4 regions of the Paenibacillus hexagrammi genome follow, and region 1 is predicted to be linked to each of the others. Evidence: a T-box and tRNA genes for the amino acid it is inferred to sense, from the RefSeq annotation. Region 1 holds a T-box; the other regions hold tRNA genes.
What was found. The T-box of region 1 lies ahead of ileS (isoleucine--tRNA ligase). A T-box ahead of a tRNA ligase gene usually reads a tRNA of that ligase, here a tRNA-Ile.
Positions count from the first base shown of each region.

Region 2: it encodes a tRNA-Ile, which carries the amino acid that the T-box ahead of ileS (isoleucine--tRNA ligase) is inferred to sense. The anticodon was not compared.
Region 3: it encodes a tRNA-Ile, which carries the amino acid that the T-box ahead of ileS (isoleucine--tRNA ligase) is inferred to sense. The anticodon was not compared.
Region 4: it encodes a tRNA-Ile, which carries the amino acid that the T-box ahead of ileS (isoleucine--tRNA ligase) is inferred to sense. The anticodon was not compared.

Region 1 covers NZ_CP090978.1:2,467,010-2,471,437, forward strand. The annotation lists partial or broken gene ileS (isoleucine--tRNA ligase) at 1-2,209, opposite strand, end outside; T-box leader at 2,260-2,518, opposite strand; gene L0M14_RS10915 (hypothetical protein) at 2,607-3,821, opposite strand; gene L0M14_RS10920 (pectate lyase family protein) at 4,137-4,428, opposite strand, start outside.
Region 2 covers NZ_CP090978.1:5,809,122-5,813,549, reverse strand. The annotation lists gene lysS (lysine--tRNA ligase) at 1-538, shown strand, start outside; rRNA gene L0M14_RS26625 (16S ribosomal RNA) at 865-2,406, shown strand; rRNA gene rrf (5S ribosomal RNA) at 2,524-2,640, shown strand; tRNA gene L0M14_RS26615 (tRNA-Ile) at 2,722-2,798, shown strand; tRNA gene L0M14_RS26610 (tRNA-Ala) at 2,821-2,896, shown strand; rRNA gene L0M14_RS26605 (23S ribosomal RNA) at 3,154-4,428, shown strand, end outside.
Region 3 covers NZ_CP090978.1:2,013,476-2,017,903, forward strand. The annotation lists gene L0M14_RS08650 (hypothetical protein) at 1-1,232, shown strand, start outside; gene L0M14_RS08655 (2'-5' RNA ligase family protein) at 1,399-1,911, opposite strand; gene L0M14_RS08660 (hypothetical protein) at 2,071-2,238, shown strand; tRNA gene L0M14_RS08665 (tRNA-Met) at 2,337-2,413, shown strand; tRNA gene L0M14_RS08670 (tRNA-Ile) at 2,428-2,501, shown strand; gene L0M14_RS08675 (hypothetical protein) at 2,678-3,808, opposite strand; gene L0M14_RS08680 (S-layer homology domain-containing protein) at 3,943-4,428, opposite strand, start outside.
Region 4 covers NZ_CP090978.1:10,565-14,992, forward strand. The annotation lists rRNA gene L0M14_RS00075 (16S ribosomal RNA) at 148-1,690, shown strand; rRNA gene rrf (5S ribosomal RNA) at 1,810-1,926, shown strand; tRNA gene L0M14_RS00085 (tRNA-Ile) at 2,008-2,084, shown strand; tRNA gene L0M14_RS00090 (tRNA-Ala) at 2,107-2,182, shown strand; rRNA gene L0M14_RS00095 (23S ribosomal RNA) at 2,401-4,428, shown strand, end outside.

The DNA.
Region 1 (4,428 bases):
TGATAAGCCGATAGCTTATCCACGGTCATTTCGCTGCCCCAGAAACGGTCGCGCGAACGGCGGATGAACCAATTGCTGAGATCATCGATCAACACTTCGATGTGCTTCGCCGGATTCAGAAAGTCGTTTACTTCGAGACCTTTCGTAACCTCCTTCAACGTGCTGTTCAGCCTCGACAATATCCAGCGGTCCAATTCGTTCCCTGAAGCCATCTTCGGATGCTCTTCCTTCTTATATTGATCAATCGACGCGTATAGCGTATAAAACGAATGAACATTAACCATGGTGTCGATTACTTTCGACTTCGCTTCAGCTACGATTTGTTTCGAGAAACGCTTGCTGTTCCACGGAGCACTGTCGGACAGCAAGGCCCAGCGGAAAGCATCGGTGCCGAACTCTTCGATGATTTCCCAAGGGTCGATGACGTTCCCTTTGCTCTTGGACATCTTTTGGCCGCTTTCATCCAGCACATGACCCGTTGAAAGAACGGCTTTATAAGGAGATTTACCATTATAGAGGGTAGAGACGGCCAGTAGGCTGAAGAACCAACCTCTTGTCTGGTCTATTCCCTCGCAAATGATATCCGCAGGGTACTGTTCATGGAATTGCTTCTCATCCCCGAACGGATGATGGTACTGCGCAAACGGCATCGATCCACTGTCAAACCAGACATCGATAACTTCAGGCGTTCTGTGCATCCTCCCGCCACAGGAACAGTGCAGAACAATTTCGTCCACATACGGTTTATGCAGTTCCAAGTTCCCTTCTATCGGATGTACCGACTTCTCCATCAGCTCCTTCACGCTGCCAGGTGCATACTCGGAGCCACACCCCCGCATACCCATACATTAAGCGGCGTACCCCAATAGCGGTTTCGGCTGATGTTCCAATCGATGAGCTCCTCCAGAAATTTTCCAAAACGCCCTTCTTGGAGATGCGATGGATACCAGCTAATATTTTTGTTATTTTCGAGCAGTTGTTCTTTCACAGCAGTCGTTTTGATAAACCAGCTTTCCATTGCATAGTAGAGCAGCGGAGACTTGCAGCGCCAGCAGAAGGGATAGCTATGCTCGTAACGTTCCTTGGAAAACAACAAGCCGCGTTCGGACAAATATTTCACAATATCGATGTCGCAATCCTTGACGAAACGACCCGTATAGTCCGTAACCTGTTCGGTATAACAGCCTGCAGAATTGACGACATTCACGAAATCAAGCATGTGCTGCTTGGCCGTGCGGTAGTCGTCCTCCCCATGTGCAGGGGCAATATGAACAATCCCGGTGCCGCTTGTATCACTGACATAATCGGCATCCACAACGATATGTCCTTTGTTGACCTCCATATAACCGAATGGCGGCTCATAGGGAATCCCTATCCATTCCGAGCCCTTATGCGTAGACAAGATCTCGTAATCTGCCTTTAGAACCTTCTCCACCAGCTTCTCCGCGACAATATACACTTCACCATGATGCTTCACTCTTACGTAATCCATATTCTTATTTACCGCCAGTGCAATATTTGCGGGTAGCGTCCAGGGGGTTGTCGTCCAAGCTAGAAATATGTCCCTGCTTTGCTTGCTCTTAAATTTGACCGTGGCGCTCAAATCCTTGACATCCTCATAGCCCTGTGCTACCTCGTGAGAGCTGAGAGTCGTTTGGCAATCCGGGCAATAAGGACTGACACGATGCCCTCGGTATAATAATCCTTTGTTATGAATGACGGATAAAACATGCCATACGCTCTCGATATAATCGTTCGTTAGTGTGATGTATGGATGATCCATATCCGTCCAATAGCCAATCGCTTCGGTCAGCTCCCGCCACTGCTTTTCATACTCGAATACACTGTCTTTACATCTCGTAACAAATTCAGCAATGCCGTACTTTTCGATCTCTTGTTTGCCTGAGATCCCCAGTTGCTTCTCAACGCCTAGCTCAACAGGAAGGCCGTGCGTATCCCATCCGGCTTTGCGAACGACACGGAAACCGGACATAGTTTTGTAGCGGCAGATAAAATCTTTCATAACACGGCCAAGCACGTGCCCAATATGCGGTTTACCGTTTGCAGTAGGTGGTCCCTCATAAAAAACAAAATTCGGTTTTCCTTTTCGGTTTTCGATCGATTTTCGGAAAGTCTCCTGTTGTTTCCACTGTTCAAGAACTCGTAATTCACGAGTCCTTGCCTTCTCTTTTACATCAACTCTTCTCACTTCTATCATCCCTTCTCCCTATAGTTCTGAAAACAAAAAAATCCCGCCCCGTAAGGGACGAGATTTCATCTCGCGATACCACCCTTGTTCCGTAAAGATCATCATTAGATCATCTTACGGCACCTCCTACTACGCACCATCATACGCGTCCTTTGTAACGGCAGGATCCCGGGTTAGCTTAGTTCAACTTCTTCAGCTTTCCTTCTCGGAGAGGATTTTCCGCTAACTCTTGAACATTGGCTTTCAGCACAAGGCCAACTCTCTGGGGAACAAGGGGTTTAACGTACTCTTTCTCGTCAATGAATTTGAATAAGGGTATTCAATTAATTAAGTTTTACAGCAGTTTCAACAAAATGTCAATTCTAACGATACTAAATCGCTTATTGTCTCTATTTCATCAATAATCTCGTGCATGATCGAACCAGCGTTGAGCCATCTCCACTGTTATGGGCTGGCCGATCTTATGGTCGGACTGGCTGAGTTGCCAGACTGCTTCGGCTAGGTCTTCCCTTTCGGTGGTTTCGATGCCTTTTAGGCTATTGAAGCGCACGGTGAAAGAGGTAATAGCTGCCTCGGCATCCGATAAGTTGCGGGCCTTGGCCAAGGTCGCCTGAGCATCGTTGTAAGCTTCGTTTGCCAGCTTGGCCAGACGTTTAGGCCATGCCGAGAAAGGGCGGCCAAATTCAGTCGTCCACCACTCGGGCTTTCGCAATTGGCTCACTGAAGCATGGTCTGTCCAAGGGCGGGTTGTAGCGCGTGTTTTCATTTGCTGCTTAAGGCGCTTACCCGAGATCTCCTCCACATTGTAGGCGATAAATCTGTCAAGCAACGGCCATGCGTTCAAGGGAGGCAAATCCCCCAGATCTGGCATGAAGCGCAGCTCCAGGTTCGTTAACCGGGCTTGATGAGCCAACAAATCCAAATCACAGAAGTTCCCCCTTAAACTCAGTGAGTTCAGGTTTGGGAAGCACTCTAAGCAGCTCAGAGAGATGGGCTGTCCCAACGGCGTATTGTGCAATGCCAAGCTCGTCGCTTGGTGCAATTCACCTAGATCGGGCAGTATGAAAGGAGGATCACTCTTGCGCCGGCTGGTGCGAGGCGCCAGTGACAATGAATACGGCATACAGCCAGTAGCCGAGAAGCGTGATAGATCGCCGGACACGTTTAATCGAATAGGTCTATTCGGAAGCTTCAAGCTCAGATGTCCTCCGGACTGGCTCATATCGATATGAACGCCATGCAAAATGGACTGGCTTGCGTCCGCCACCGTATCCGCAGACAATATCGGAGTCCACGTCATCTCTTCAATAATCCGTTTCCGCGACCACTCCAAGAAGCCCATATCACTTCCTGTATAGTATAGAAATCGCGGCCAGGGCGAGCCCGACGGCGTAGCGAAGGCATCGAATACGGTCCAATCGATGCCTTCGTACGGCTCGACGTGAAGGTCCACTTTTTTTCCCAAGTTTGGCGGTCCGATAGATAGGCTGCCTACACCGGGCTCAATGACAAGAGTGTGGCTGTGTGGTCCCGTAAGGTCGATGGGATAACGACCGGCTTCTCTAACAGAAGCAGGTGGGCGAGCGTGGCTATCATTGGGCACTTCCATCATCCTTTCTTCTACTTATTTAATCTGCGCGATTGCATATTTGCAAGATTACAACTTTGTGAAAGCGCTTATCGAGGAGAGGATCCATGTTACTCAAGTTATACTCCTCCTTGCCGAAGCTATTATTGCGAATCTATTCCTTTATTTCCTTTAAATATCATAATTCTCCAAACAAAAAAAGTCTATCTTTAGAAAAAGATAAACTTTGATGATTGGTATAAGTCGGGCGCTGTTCTCAGAGCCCCTATTGCGAATTCATCGCCGGACAAGTTTCTATATCATTTTTCTCAGGTTATCAAGTTTCATTTCAACTTCACCCTACTTGTCGCCTTCCGAACTCACTTCATCTATGACACCTGACATGTGGTCGTCATGTTCGGCTTCGATCGTCGAAGACGCACCTATATAGTTTGTTTTTAACCAATCAGCAGTGCTAAAATGAACTTTTTTTGATATACCGGCGTACTTGGCTACCGTTGGTACAACCTGGTTTAGCGGAACGGTTTTATACGCATAAGGTAATTCCTCATTGTAATCATAGCTGAAAGTAAAAGGTGAACTTGGCGGGTTCGTCTTGCTCATATTTTCTACTCCAACGATATGCGAAGAC
Region 2 (4,428 bases), 3.2 Mb from region 1:
GATGGTTGATGCTATTAAAGAAGTAAAAGGCGTCGATTTCAGCGTGCACATGTCAGATGAAGAAGCCCATCGACTGGCTAAAGAACACAAAGTTCCAGTTGAGCCGCATATGACGTTTGGACACATTGTTAATCAGTTCTTCGAAACCTTTGTGGAAGAAACGCTGATTCAACCTACATTTATTTATGGGCATCCATTGGAAATCTCTCCTCTAGCGAAAAAGAATCCGGAAGATCCACGCTTTACGGATCGTTTTGAGTTATTTATTGTTGCTCGTGAGCATGCCAATGCATTTACCGAACTTAATGATCCCATAGATCAAAGAGAGCGTTTTGAAGCACAGCTCCGCGAAAAAGAGCAGGGCAACGACGAAGCGCACGAGATGGATGACGACTTTATCCGAGCTTTGGAGTACGGTATGCCTCCTACAGGAGGACTTGGCATCGGTATCGATCGCTTAGTCATGCTGCTTACCAATGCGCCTTCGATTCGTGACGTACTGTTATTCCCATTAATGCGCGAACGCCAAGGGGAGTAAAATGGCTTCATATCGGGGTGCCAATGGTGCCTCGATATTTTTTTAAATAAAACTTGCATTGTTTATGGCGAATGTGGTATCTTAATAAACGTCGCCGCTGAGAAGCGACAGCAACTTACAAGAAACAAAGAAGTTGCAAAGCGATGGAGAACATGATATATTGGTTATCGGCTGTCGGAAGACAGCGAATGATGACGAAAGAAATTGTTCTTTGAAAACTGAACAACGAGTGAAGAAAGCAAGTCGTGTAAACGACTTTAAACAAAGAGATTATACAATCTCGTCAGCTTTAACATTGAGCTATTCAGCTTAACAATAGGTTTACCTTATTGGAGAGTTTGATCCTGGCTCAGGACGAACGCTGGCGGCGTGCCTAATACATGCAAGTCGAGCGGGCTTGTCCCTTCGGGGACAAGCTAGCGGCGGACGGGTGAGTAACACGTAGGCAACCTGCCTGTAAGACCGGGATAACTATCGGAAACGATAGCTAAGACCGGATAGCTGGTTTCTCTGCATGGAGAGATCATGAAACACGGTGCAAGCTGTGGCTTACAGATGGGCCTGCGGCGCATTAGCTAGTTGGTGAGGTAACGGCTCACCAAGGCGACGATGCGTAGCCGACCTGAGAGGGTGAACGGCCACACTGGGACTGAGACACGGCCCAGACTCCTACGGGAGGCAGCAGTAGGGAATCTTCCGCAATGGACGAAAGTCTGACGGAGCAACGCCGCGTGAGTGATGAAGGTTTTCGGATCGTAAAGCTCTGTTGCCCTAGACGAACAGCAGGGGGAGTAACTGCCCTTTGTGTGACGGTATAGGAGAAGAAAGCCCCGGCTAACTACGTGCCAGCAGCCGCGGTAATACGTAGGGGGCAAGCGTTGTCCGGAATTATTGGGCGTAAAGCGCGCGCAGGCGGCTATTTAAGTTTGGTGTTTAAGCCCGGGGCTCAACCCCGGTTCGCATCGAAAACTGGATGGCTTGAGTGTAGGAGAGGAAAGTGGAATTCCACGTGTAGCGGTGAAATGCGTAGAGATGTGGAGGAACACCAGTGGCGAAGGCGACTTTCTGGCCTATAACTGACGCTGAGGCGCGAAAGCGTGGGGAGCAAACAGGATTAGATACCCTGGTAGTCCACGCCGTAAACGATGCATGCTAGGTGTCGGGGATTCGATTCCTCGGTGCCGAAGTAAACACAGTAAGCATGCCGCCTGGGGAGTACGCTCGCAAGAGTGAAACTCAAAGGAATTGACGGGGACCCGCACAAGCAGTGGAGTATGTGGTTTAATTCGAAGCAACGCGAAGAACCTTACCAGGTCTTGACATCCCTCTGACCGCTCTAGAGATAGGGCTTCCCTTCGGGGCAGAGGAGACAGGTGGTGCATGGTTGTCGTCAGCTCGTGTCGTGAGATGTTGGGTTAAGTCCCGCAACGAGCGCAACCCTTGATCTTAGTTGCCAGCACTTCGGGTGGGCACTCTAAGATGACTGCCGGTGACAAACCGGAGGAAGGTGGGGATGACGTCAAATCATCATGCCCCTTATGACCTGGGCTACACACGTACTACAATGGTCGTTACAACGGGAAGCGAAGGAGCGATCTGGAGCCAATCCTAAAAAGGCGATCTCAGTTCGGATTGCAGGCTGCAACTCGCCTGCATGAAGTCGGAATTGCTAGTAATCGCGGATCAGCATGCCGCGGTGAATACGTTCCCGGGTCTTGTACACACCGCCCGTCACACCACGAGAGTTTACAACACCCGAAGTCGGTGAGGTAACCGCAAGGAGCCAGCCGCCGAAGGTGGGGTAGATGATTGGGGTGAAGTCGTAACAAGGTAGCCGTATCGGAAGGTGCGGCTGGATCACCTCCTTTCTATGGAGACTCGGTTCTGCAACGAACCAGTCAAGTGCGTAAAGCACAAACAGCTTCTTCACTCGTGTTCAGTTTTGAAAGGTCAATCCTTTCGGCAGTTTGAAAGAACTGCAATCGTTTGGTGATGATGGCGGAGGGGACCCACGCGTTCCCATCTCGAACACGACCGTTAAGCCCTCCAGCGTCAATGGTACTTGAACCGAAGGGTTCTGGGAGAGTAGAACGTTGCCAAGCGAAGCCCATAGCAAGCTTTCGGAGAAAGCTTCGAAAGCTTGTAGGTGGGTTTTTATTTTGGGTAATTACCCGTATAGATATGGGCCCTTAGCTCAGCTGGTTAGAGCGCACCCCTGATAAGGGTGAGGTCGGTGGTTCGAGTCCACTAGGGCCCACCATATGATTTTTTTATAATAGCATGGGGCCATAGCTCAGCTGGGAGAGCGCCTGCCTTGCAAGCAGGAGGTCAGCGGTTCGATCCCGCTTGGCTCCACCAATAAAAAAAGTCGATAAAATTCGACTTGAAATGACGAAGTGGTTTGTGATAAGATAACTTTCGCCGCTGAAAAGTGGTAAAGAACTTGAATCACAAAGCATGGAATCTCAATACTTGTTCCTTGAAAACTAGATAACGAAACAGTTGCAATCTCTCTAGGCGCAGCTTAGATAAATTGTCAACAGACGTAAAGCGTGAAACTTAGAAATCCTTTTCGTTGACTGTGTTACAGCAGTTAATGAAAGTTATTTTTAGCTGGTTAAGCTAGAAAGAGCACACGGAGGATGCCTAGGCGCTAGGAGCCGAAGAAGGACGTGGCGAACGACGAAATGCCTCGGGGAGCCGTAAGCAGGCTTTGAGCCGGGGATGTCCGAATGGGGGAACCCAGCTGTGGTAATGCGCAGTTACTATGCAGTGAATACATAGCTGCATGAGAGGCATACCCAGGGAACTGAAACATCTAAGTACCTGGAGGAAAAGAAAACAAAATGTGATTCCGTCAGTAGCGGCGAGCGAACGCGGATTAGCCCAAACCAAGGAGCTTGCTCCTTGGGGTTGTAGGACCTCAACGTGGCAAAAGTTTGTTAGGTGAAGTAGTCTGGAAAGGCTCGGCAAAGAGGGTAAAAGCCCCGTAACCAAAAACAAACGTATGCCTAGAGGGATCCTGAGTACGGCGGGACACGTGAAACCCCGTCGGAATCCGGCAGGACCATCTGCCAAGGCTAAATACTACCTAGCGACCGATAGTGAAGCAGTACCGTGAGGGAAAGGTGAAAAGCACCGCGGAAGCGGAGTGAAAAAGAACCTGAAACCGTGTGCTTACAAGAAGTCAGAGCCCTCTTTATGGGTGATGGCGTGCCTTTTGTAGAATGAACCGGCGAGTTACGTTCCCGTGCGAGGTTAAGTCGAAGAGACGGAGCCGCAGCGAAAGCGAGTCTGAATAGGGCGCTTTAGTACGTGGACGTAGACCCGAAACCGTGTGATCTACCCCTGTCCAGGGTGAAGGTGAGGTAACACTCACTGGAGGCCCGAACCCACGAATGTTGAAAAATTCGGGGATGAGGTGGGGGTAGCGGAGAAATTCCAATCGAACTCGGAGATAGCTGGTTCTCCCCGAAATAGCTTTAGGGCTAGCCTCGGAATCAAGAGTTGTGGAGGTAAAGCACTGATTGGGTGCGGGGCCCGCCAAGGGTTACCAAGTCCAGTCAAACTCTGAATGCCACAAACTCATATCCGGGAGTCAGACAGTGAGTGCTAAGATCCATTGTCAAAAGGGAAACAGCCCAGACCATCAGCTAAGGTCCCCAAGTGTGTGTTAAGTGGGAAAGGATGTGGAGTTGCACAGACAACCAGGATGTTGGCTTAGAAGCAGCCACCATTGAAAGAGTGCGTAATAGCTCACTGGTCGAGTGACTCTGCGCCGAAAATGTAACGGGGCTAAACACGCCACCGAAGCTATGGCATGTACGTAAGTACTTGGGTAGGGGAGCGTTGTATGTACGTTGAAGTCTGACCGTAAGGACAGGTGGAGC
Region 3 (4,428 bases), 450 kb from region 1:
ACAGCACAATTACGAATCAAGGTGCGATCTTGAAATGGGGAGAGCCGTTTACGCTTCCTTCTCTCCATTCTTCTATCGTATTCAGACCTATCGATATTCATAAGGAGATTACCGCGAAGGGTGTATCGACAGTCGTTCAAATCCAAGCGGAAAACCCTACGGATGAGCGTCAAAACGTTCCTAATTTCGCCATTGACGGCAAAACCGAGAGCAGTGTGTATTCCGGAAGCAGAGCGGAGTCTTCGGTCACTTTAGAGGCTGGTGAAAAGAAATACGTTCACGTCGTCATTCCGACGGATCTGGATACGGAGTTCACAAGCTTGAATGTCGTAACTCCAGAGAAGTTTGCCACTGCAGCGGGTGAAGAATCCTACCGTGTAGGCCGTATCAACATCTTGCTCCCTGCCGGCGCGGCAACACAAGGGGTGATTCCTGCACCTAGCTATACCCTCGGTACCCCTGTGAGACTGGATTCGACGAACAAATTTATTCCTTCCAATGTGGAAATCTCACTAGAGGAGCTGCATATCTCGGGTAACGATGACGATGCCTTCAATACGGCAGTCGCGAAGTTCAAAGTAACGAACAACAGCGACCGTCCGCTGCCGATTCCGAACATTCAGACCGAGTTGATCAGCAAGGATGGATATTCTTATATTGGAACTAGGCAGGCGAACACCGCTTCTGCAGTCGTACCTAAAGCTTCTTACATCGTTAGTTATGCGTTCTCGCTTCCAGCTTCCGAAACAGGTGAAGGCTTGAAAATGAACTTGTACAGCACGCAAACCACCGCGGATACGACGTATAAATCTCTGTTAGCTACAGCCAAGGTTCCGGTTCAAAAAGAAGAGTCCGATGATTCTGTGCTCAAAATGTATCCATATAATGTGAACATTCGAGACTGGTCGATCACTGCGTTGTTCCAGCCAACATCCTTCTTGTATAACTACAAGCTGAAGCTGGATTTGGATATTGAACAGGATAAGGCTGTAACAGTTGATGCCAACACTTCTAAGCTGCAATTTGACTTATATGATAATGATGGCAATCGCGTAGGCAGCACAACCGAAGCGTTAGCCGGAACCAATCGTCTATATAACGGCACGAATACGATTTCTTTGAATGTCAATTCAGGACAGCTTGACTTCCCGCTAACGGTTAAAATTTACGAAGTATTTACGACAGCAGCGGGAGATACTGCCAAGCGTTTCCTTACGGAATTTAAGCAGTAATTTGAAATTATGCCTTTCATTTAATGAAATTGAGGCAAGCAGCAATTATTAGGAATCTAACTTTTCATTCGATGTTATGTCTCTACATCTATTTTTTGAAAGTAACACAAAAGCCTCAAGCACTGTGTGATCAGCGCTTGAGGCTTTTTCATGTTTAAGTAATTCCTTAGCCGCGTAGTAAAAAAGTCTGATGGACCGTCCACGCTTCATTATCGGTTTGAAATAGGAGATGTACCCGGTCAACCTTTGATGTGAGATTCACTTTCCTGTTTTTCAGGCTTGAAAGTACATCATGCAGCTCGTCTGCGCCCAGCTCCTGACCGATCGTAAGGTGGGGGTTATAAGCGTACGGCTTTTCCGACTCCCTGCACACATCGGTACATATCGTGTTATGAAGCTTGATCATTTCCGTAGTATCGGACAGAGCCAAGTAAATGACATTATTTACTGGGTAAAACGATGAAAATCGGTTGAAGTGTATCTCGAACGGTTGAATCGATTTCGTGATTTGCTCTAGATGTGCGGCAGCAGCAGCAAGTTGATCTTCATTCCACTGTTCTTTTTCCTTGATCGTCAAATGGGGCTGGATCAGATTGTAGTGGGGATCGTACCGTTTTCTAAAACTATTGGCAGCGTCTTGGATTTCTTTGGACGGAAAAATGGCAATACCGCAATACATGGAACATACCTCCTTGTCGCTTGCTTGGTCTGTGTACTATTATACCGCTTTCCTGCTTTTTCTAAAACTGTACGGATGGAAAAAGAGCTTGGCTCATATCTGAGCACCTTAATGGTTAAGATAGGAATACAGACGAAGAATAAACGGAGTGATTATGAGATGAATTGGGTATATTGGGCAAAGCTATATGATTCTAAATTTCAAGCCGGCTGCCTCGCAAAAAGAATGGAGGAAGACTGGTGGATTTATGGATACGAGTGTCCGCAGGAAGTTGAAGTGTATAAATCGAAAAAAGGGCGGTTTGGTGTGAGGTACAGCACACAATAACGGAACGGATTGCATGTGGATTAATAGAGAAATAGTGCTTGACTTCACACTTGCGTGTAGTGTATATTTATTTTTGTCGCTGTTAGCGGCACTAACGACGCGGGGTGGAGCAGCCCGGTAGCTCGTCGGGCTCATAACCCGAAGGCCGCAGGTTCAAATCCTGCCCCCGCAACCAATTATCAAGTATGAGGGCCTATAGCTCAGTTGGTTAGAGCGGTCGGCTCATAACCGATTGGTCGGGGGTTCGAGTCCCTCTGGGCCCATACGAAAGAAACCTTTGCTAAGGACAGCGAAGGTTTTTATTTTTGTTCATTGTAAATCATCTAAGATGATTTTGGATTCGAATCTGGAGCGGATTGGCGGTCAAGTGAGCTGGAAATGCAAGAAATAGGGGAATAAACAAGGCGCCTTCTCTGAGAATGGCGCCTATACGTGCCGCTTATTTATTCATTTGGGCGCTGCGGATATACCAGCGCGACTCAGGCGAAACTCTTTCCAGGCGAAAGAGGATTCGCCTTGTTTGAAGCTTGCTCGAACGCTCTGGCGTAGCCGCCACTTCGACCTTGGTTTCGAATTCCAGGAGCCCGGAAGTATCCTGCTCCTGGAATTTGGACAGGCGGCGCATGCTGCGAACATGCACCGCCTGCTCTTGCCCCGTGGCGGCCTGCAGTAGGTGCAGGTCGCCTTGGTTGGCAGCAGCGATCCACACGTCGATCAGCTGCCAAGGCGTTAGCTTGCTCATGTACTCGCTGAGCAAGCCGGCGGCTTTGTGCACCATGACCTGGTGCGCAGGGTCAATGGAATGGGAGCCATGAGTCTCGCTCCCCAAAAAATGAATACAGAAATGACCCTTGAAGTCATTTCCGGGAATGCCATCGCCTCCATGCGGCATGCCGTGCATGGAGCCGGCTATCGTGCGGCCGTCAAGCCTCACTAGGACCGCTCTGCGGTCCCAGCTCCAATGGCCGCCGTAGATTTGCTTGAGCGTCGCGGAGTCCGTCTTGGTCAGCGGTTGTACATCCGCATGACTGCTGCCGGCGCGGCGCTGCCCCTGAAAGCGAAGTCCGCTTTCCAAATCTATGATTTCGAATTTGCTGTATTTGGGAAGCGCCATGCTTGCTTCTTTCCATGGCAGCATCTCTCCGTAATGCTTTGCCCGTAGAGCTAGCGTATGCTGCTTTAACTCTTCTTTGGTTCGGGATGATACCATCATGGTTTGTTTGTGAATAGGATCCACAACATCACCTTCCGGTGTTACGGCCCACTGCCTGGTTTGACCTGTTTGGGATTCATAGGAAATGACCGTATCGGGCAAAAGCGCCGCATCGTAAGAAGGCGATGTCTTGGCCTCATCCAGATCGCGAACTATTTTTTTATCCGTCCAGCTTTCTTCGGATTGATAGAGCGATTGTGGTGAGGTTTTGACAATCATGTGAATCTGGTTCGGATTGATCTGTTCCGTAGAAGCTTCGGCATTCAATGTCTGTCCTCCGTACGCCGAAGTCAAAGTCATGAACAGACATATGCCTGTACGTGCTGCTGTAAAGCCGAAAGATTGGAATCGAAACATCGAAATATGCCTCCTGAGTGAGGTGTAGTGAGTGTTGAAGCATTCTAGTGAAGTTTTTACTAAACATGTCGAATTTATGATAAAAAAAGACAAATCCCTAAGGACTTGTCTTCTTTTTCACATCTATAGCATGCTTATTCTTGCTTCAGCGTAATGGTATAAGAGGAGGCAACATACGTCTCGGCCGTAGGTTCGGTTATCACCTGAGCATACAGAGCAAGGGGATCGGGATCGGTCAGATGGTAACGGATTACCGCAGTGCCGTCAGTCTGGAAATCAATGCCTGTTATTTCGATTTTGTACCCAGCATGAGGCTTGGTGCCTCGGGACACGACAATTTTGTTCACGTCATCATTCACAGGTGTAGATGTAAAGGTAACGGACTGCTCTTGGACGGGCTGTTTATGGCTATTTACAAATTCAATCGCATTATAGAGCATTTCAGCTGCTTCAGAGCGGGTAATGGGAGTTTTGGGGTGAAAGGCTCCATTGTCAAGTTCGATCACCTTCATTTTCACCAAATCCTGGACTGCATTCATGGTTCCTTCTGAAAAAGCGTTCTCATCTTTCATGATGATCCACATTTTGTTCGTAACATAGGTTCCGGTATGCTGAATCGC
Region 4 (4,428 bases), 2.5 Mb from region 1:
AAGGTGGCGGAATTAAAAAGAGAAATTGTTCTTTGAAAACTGAACAACGAGTGAAGAAAGCAAGTCGTGTAAACGACTCTAAACAAAGAGATTGCAAAATCTCGTCAGCTTTAACATTGAGCTATTCAGCTTAACGATAGGTTTACCTTATTGGAGAGTTTGATCCTGGCTCAGGACGAACGCTGGCGGCGTGCCTAATACATGCAAGTCGAGCGGGCTTGTCCCTTCGGGGACAAGCTAGCGGCGGACGGGTGAGTAACACGTAGGCAACCTGCCTGTAAGATCGGGATAACTATCGGAAACGATAGCTAAGACCGGATAGCTGGTTTCTCTGCATGGAGAAATCATGAAACACGGTGCAAGCTGTGGCTTACAGATGGGCCTGCGGCGCATTAGCTAGTTGGTGAGGTAACGGCTCACCAAGGCGACGATGCGTAGCCGACCTGAGAGGGTGAACGGCCACACTGGGACTGAGACACGGCCCAGACTCCTACGGGAGGCAGCAGTAGGGAATCTTCCGCAATGGACGAAAGTCTGACGGAGCAACGCCGCGTGAGTGATGAAGGTTTTCGGATCGTAAAGCTCTGTTGCCCTAGACGAACAGCAGGGGGGTAACTGCCCTTTGTGTGACGGTATAGGAGAAGAAAGCCCCGGCTAACTACGTGCCAGCAGCCGCGGTAATACGTAGGGGGCAAGCGTTGTCCGGAATTATTGGGCGTAAAGCGCGCGCAGGCGGCTATTTAAGTTTGGTGTTTAAGCCCGGGGCTCAACCCCGGTTCGCATCGAAAACTGGATGGCTTGAGTGTAGGAGAGGAAAGTGGAATTCCACGTGTAGCGGTGAAATGCGTAGAGATGTGGAGGAACACCAGTGGCGAAGGCGACTTTCTGGCCTATAACTGACGCTGAGGCGCGAAAGCGTGGGGAGCAAACAGGATTAGATACCCTGGTAGTCCACGCCGTAAACGATGAGTGCTAGGTGTTAGGGGTTTCGATGCCCTTGGTGCCGAAGTAAACACAATAAGCACTCCGCCTGGGGAGTACGCTCGCAAGAGTGAAACTCAAAGGAATTGACGGGGACCCGCACAAGCAGTGGAGTATGTGGTTTAATTCGAAGCAACGCGAAGAACCTTACCAGGTCTTGACATCCCTCTGACCGCTCTAGAGATAGGGCTTCCCTTCGGGGCAGAGGAGACAGGTGGTGCATGGTTGTCGTCAGCTCGTGTCGTGAGATGTTGGGTTAAGTCCCGCAACGAGCGCAACCCTTGATCTTAGTTGCCAGCACTTCGGGTGGGCACTCTAAGATGACTGCCGGTGACAAACCGGAGGAAGGTGGGGATGACGTCAAATCATCATGCCCCTTATGACCTGGGCTACACACGTACTACAATGGTCGTTACAACGGGAAGCGAAGGAGCGATCTGGAGCCAATCCTAAAAAGGCGATCTCAGTTCGGATTGCAGGCTGCAACTCGCCTGCATGAAGTCGGAATTGCTAGTAATCGCGGATCAGCATGCCGCGGTGAATACGTTCCCGGGTCTTGTACACACCGCCCGTCACACCACGAGAGTTTACAACACCCGAAGTCGGTGAGGTAACCGCAAGGAGCCAGCCGCCGAAGGTGGGGTAGATGATTGGGGTGAAGTCGTAACAAGGTAGCCGTATCGGAAGGTGCGGCTGGATCACCTCCTTTCTATGGAGACTCGGTTCTGAAACGAACCAGTCAAGTGCTCTAAGAGCACAAACAGCTTCTTCACTCGTGTTCAGTTTTGAAAGGTCAATCCTTTCGGCAGTTTGAAAGAACTGCAATCGTTTGGTGATGATGGCGGAGGGGACCCACGCGTTCCCATCTCGAACACGACCGTTAAGCTCTCCAGCGTCAATGGTACTTGAACCGAAGGGTTCTGGGAGAGTAGAACGTTGCCAAGCGAAGCCCATAGCAAGCTTTCGGAGAAAGCTTCGAAAGCTTGTAGGTGGGTTTTTATTTTGGGTAATTACCCTAATAGATATGGGCCCTTAGCTCAGCTGGTTAGAGCGCACCCCTGATAAGGGTGAGGTCGGTGGTTCGAGTCCACTAGGGCCCACCATATGATTTTTTTATAATAGCATGGGGCCATAGCTCAGCTGGGAGAGCGCCTGCCTTGCAAGCAGGAGGTCAGCGGTTCGATCCCGCTTGGCTCCACCAATAAAAAAAGTCGATAAAATTCGACTTGAAATGACGAAGTGGTTTGTGATAAGATAACTTTCGCCGCTGAAAAGTGGTAAAGAACTTGAATCACAAAGCATGGAATCTCAATACTTGTTCCTTGAAAACTAGATAACGAAAACGAAACGTAAAGCGTGAAACTTAGAAATCCTTTTCGTTGACTGTGTTACAGCAGTTAATGAAAGTTATTTTTAGCTGGTTAAGCTAGAAAGAGCACACGGAGGATGCCTAGGCGCTAGGAGCCGAAGAAGGACGTGGCGAACGACGAAATGCCTCGGGGAGCCGTAAGCAGGCTTTGATCCGGGGATGTCCGAATGGGGGAACCCAACTGTGGTAATGCGCAGTTACTATGCAGTGAATACATAGCTGCATGAGAGGCATACCCAGGGAACTGAAACATCTAAGTACCTGGAGGAAAAGAAAACAAAATGTGATTCCGTCAGTAGCGGCGAGCGAACGCGGATTAGCCCAAACCAAGGAGCTTGCTCTTTGGGGTTGTAGGACCTCAACGTGGCAAAAGTTTGTTAGGCGAAGTAGTCTGGAAAGGCTCGGCAAAGAGGGTAAAAGCCCCGTAGCCAAAAACAAACGTATGCCTAGAGGGATCCTGAGTACGGCGGGACACGTGAAACCCCGTCGGAATCCGGCAGGACCATCTGCCAAGGCTAAATACTACCTAGCGACCGATAGTGAAGCAGTACCGTGAGGGAAAGGTGAAAAGCACCGCGGAAGCGGAGTGAAAAAGAACCTGAAACCGTGTGCTTACAAGAAGTCAGAGCCCTCTCTATGGGTGATGGCGTGCCTTTTGTAGAATGAACCGGCGAGTTACGTTCCCGTGCGAGGTTAAGTCGAAGAGACGGAGCCGCAGCGAAAGCGAGTCTGAATAGGGCGATTTAGTACGTGGACGTAGACCCGAAACCGTGTGATCTACCCCTGTCCAGGGTGAAGGTGAGGTAACACTCACTGGAGGCCCGAACCCACGAATGTTGAAAAATTCGGGGATGAGGTGGGGGTAGCGGAGAAATTCCAATCGAACTCGGAGATAGCTGGTTCTCCCCGAAATAGCTTTAGGGCTAGCCTCGGAATCAAGAGTTGTGGAGGTAAAGCACTGATTGGGTGCGGGGCCCGCCAAGGGTTACCAAGTCCAGTCAAACTCTGAATGCCACAAACTCATATCCGGGAGTCAGACAGTGAGTGCTAAGATCCATTGTCAAAAGGGAAACAGCCCAGACCATCAGCTAAGGTCCCCAAGTGTGTGTTAAGTGGGAAAGGATGTGGAGTTGCACAGACAACCAGGATGTTGGCTTAGAAGCAGCCACCATTGAAAGAGTGCGTAATAGCTCACTGGTCGAGTGACTCTGCGCCGAAAATGTAACGGGGCTAAACACGCCACCGAAGCTATGGCATGTACGTAAGTACTTGGGTAGGGGAGCGTTGAATGCGGGTAGAAGTCAGACCGGAAGGACTGGTGGACTGCATTCAAGTGAGAATGCCGGTATAAGTAACGAAAAGATCAGTGAGAATCTGATCCGCCGAAAGCCTAAGGGTTCCTGAGGAAGGTTCGTCCGCTCAGGGTCAGTCGGGACCTAAGGCGAGGCCGAAAGGCGTAGTCGATGGACAACAGGTTGATATTCCTGTACCACCGTAGCCGTTATGAGCGATGGAGTGACGCAGAAGGATAGTGACGCGAGCTGATGGATGCTCGTCCAAGCAGTGAGGCTGGTGTGTAGGCAAATCCGCACACCGTTAAGGCTGGGCTGTGATGGGGAGGAAACTTATAGTACCGAAGGTCATGATTTCACACTGCCAAGAAAAGCTTCTAGCCAGGCGAAGGTGCCCGTACCGCAAACCGACACAGGTGGGCGAGAAGAGAATTCTAAGGCGCGCGGAAGAACTCTCGTTAAGGAACTCGGCAAAATGACCCCGTAACTTCGGGAGAAGGGGTGCCTCGGTAGGGTGAATAGCCCGAGGGGGCCGCAGTGAAAAGGCCCAAGCGACTGTTTAGCAAAAACACAGGTCTGTGCGAAGCCGCAAGGCGAAGTATACGGGCTGACGCCTGCCCGGTGCTGGAAGGTTAAGGGGAGCGGTTAGGGTGCAAACCCGAAGCTGTGAACCGAAGCCCCAGTAAACGGCGGCCGTAACTATAACGGTCCTAAGGTAGCGAAATTCCTTGTCAGGTAAATTCTGACCCGCACGAATGGCGTAACGACTTGGGCGCTGTCTCAACG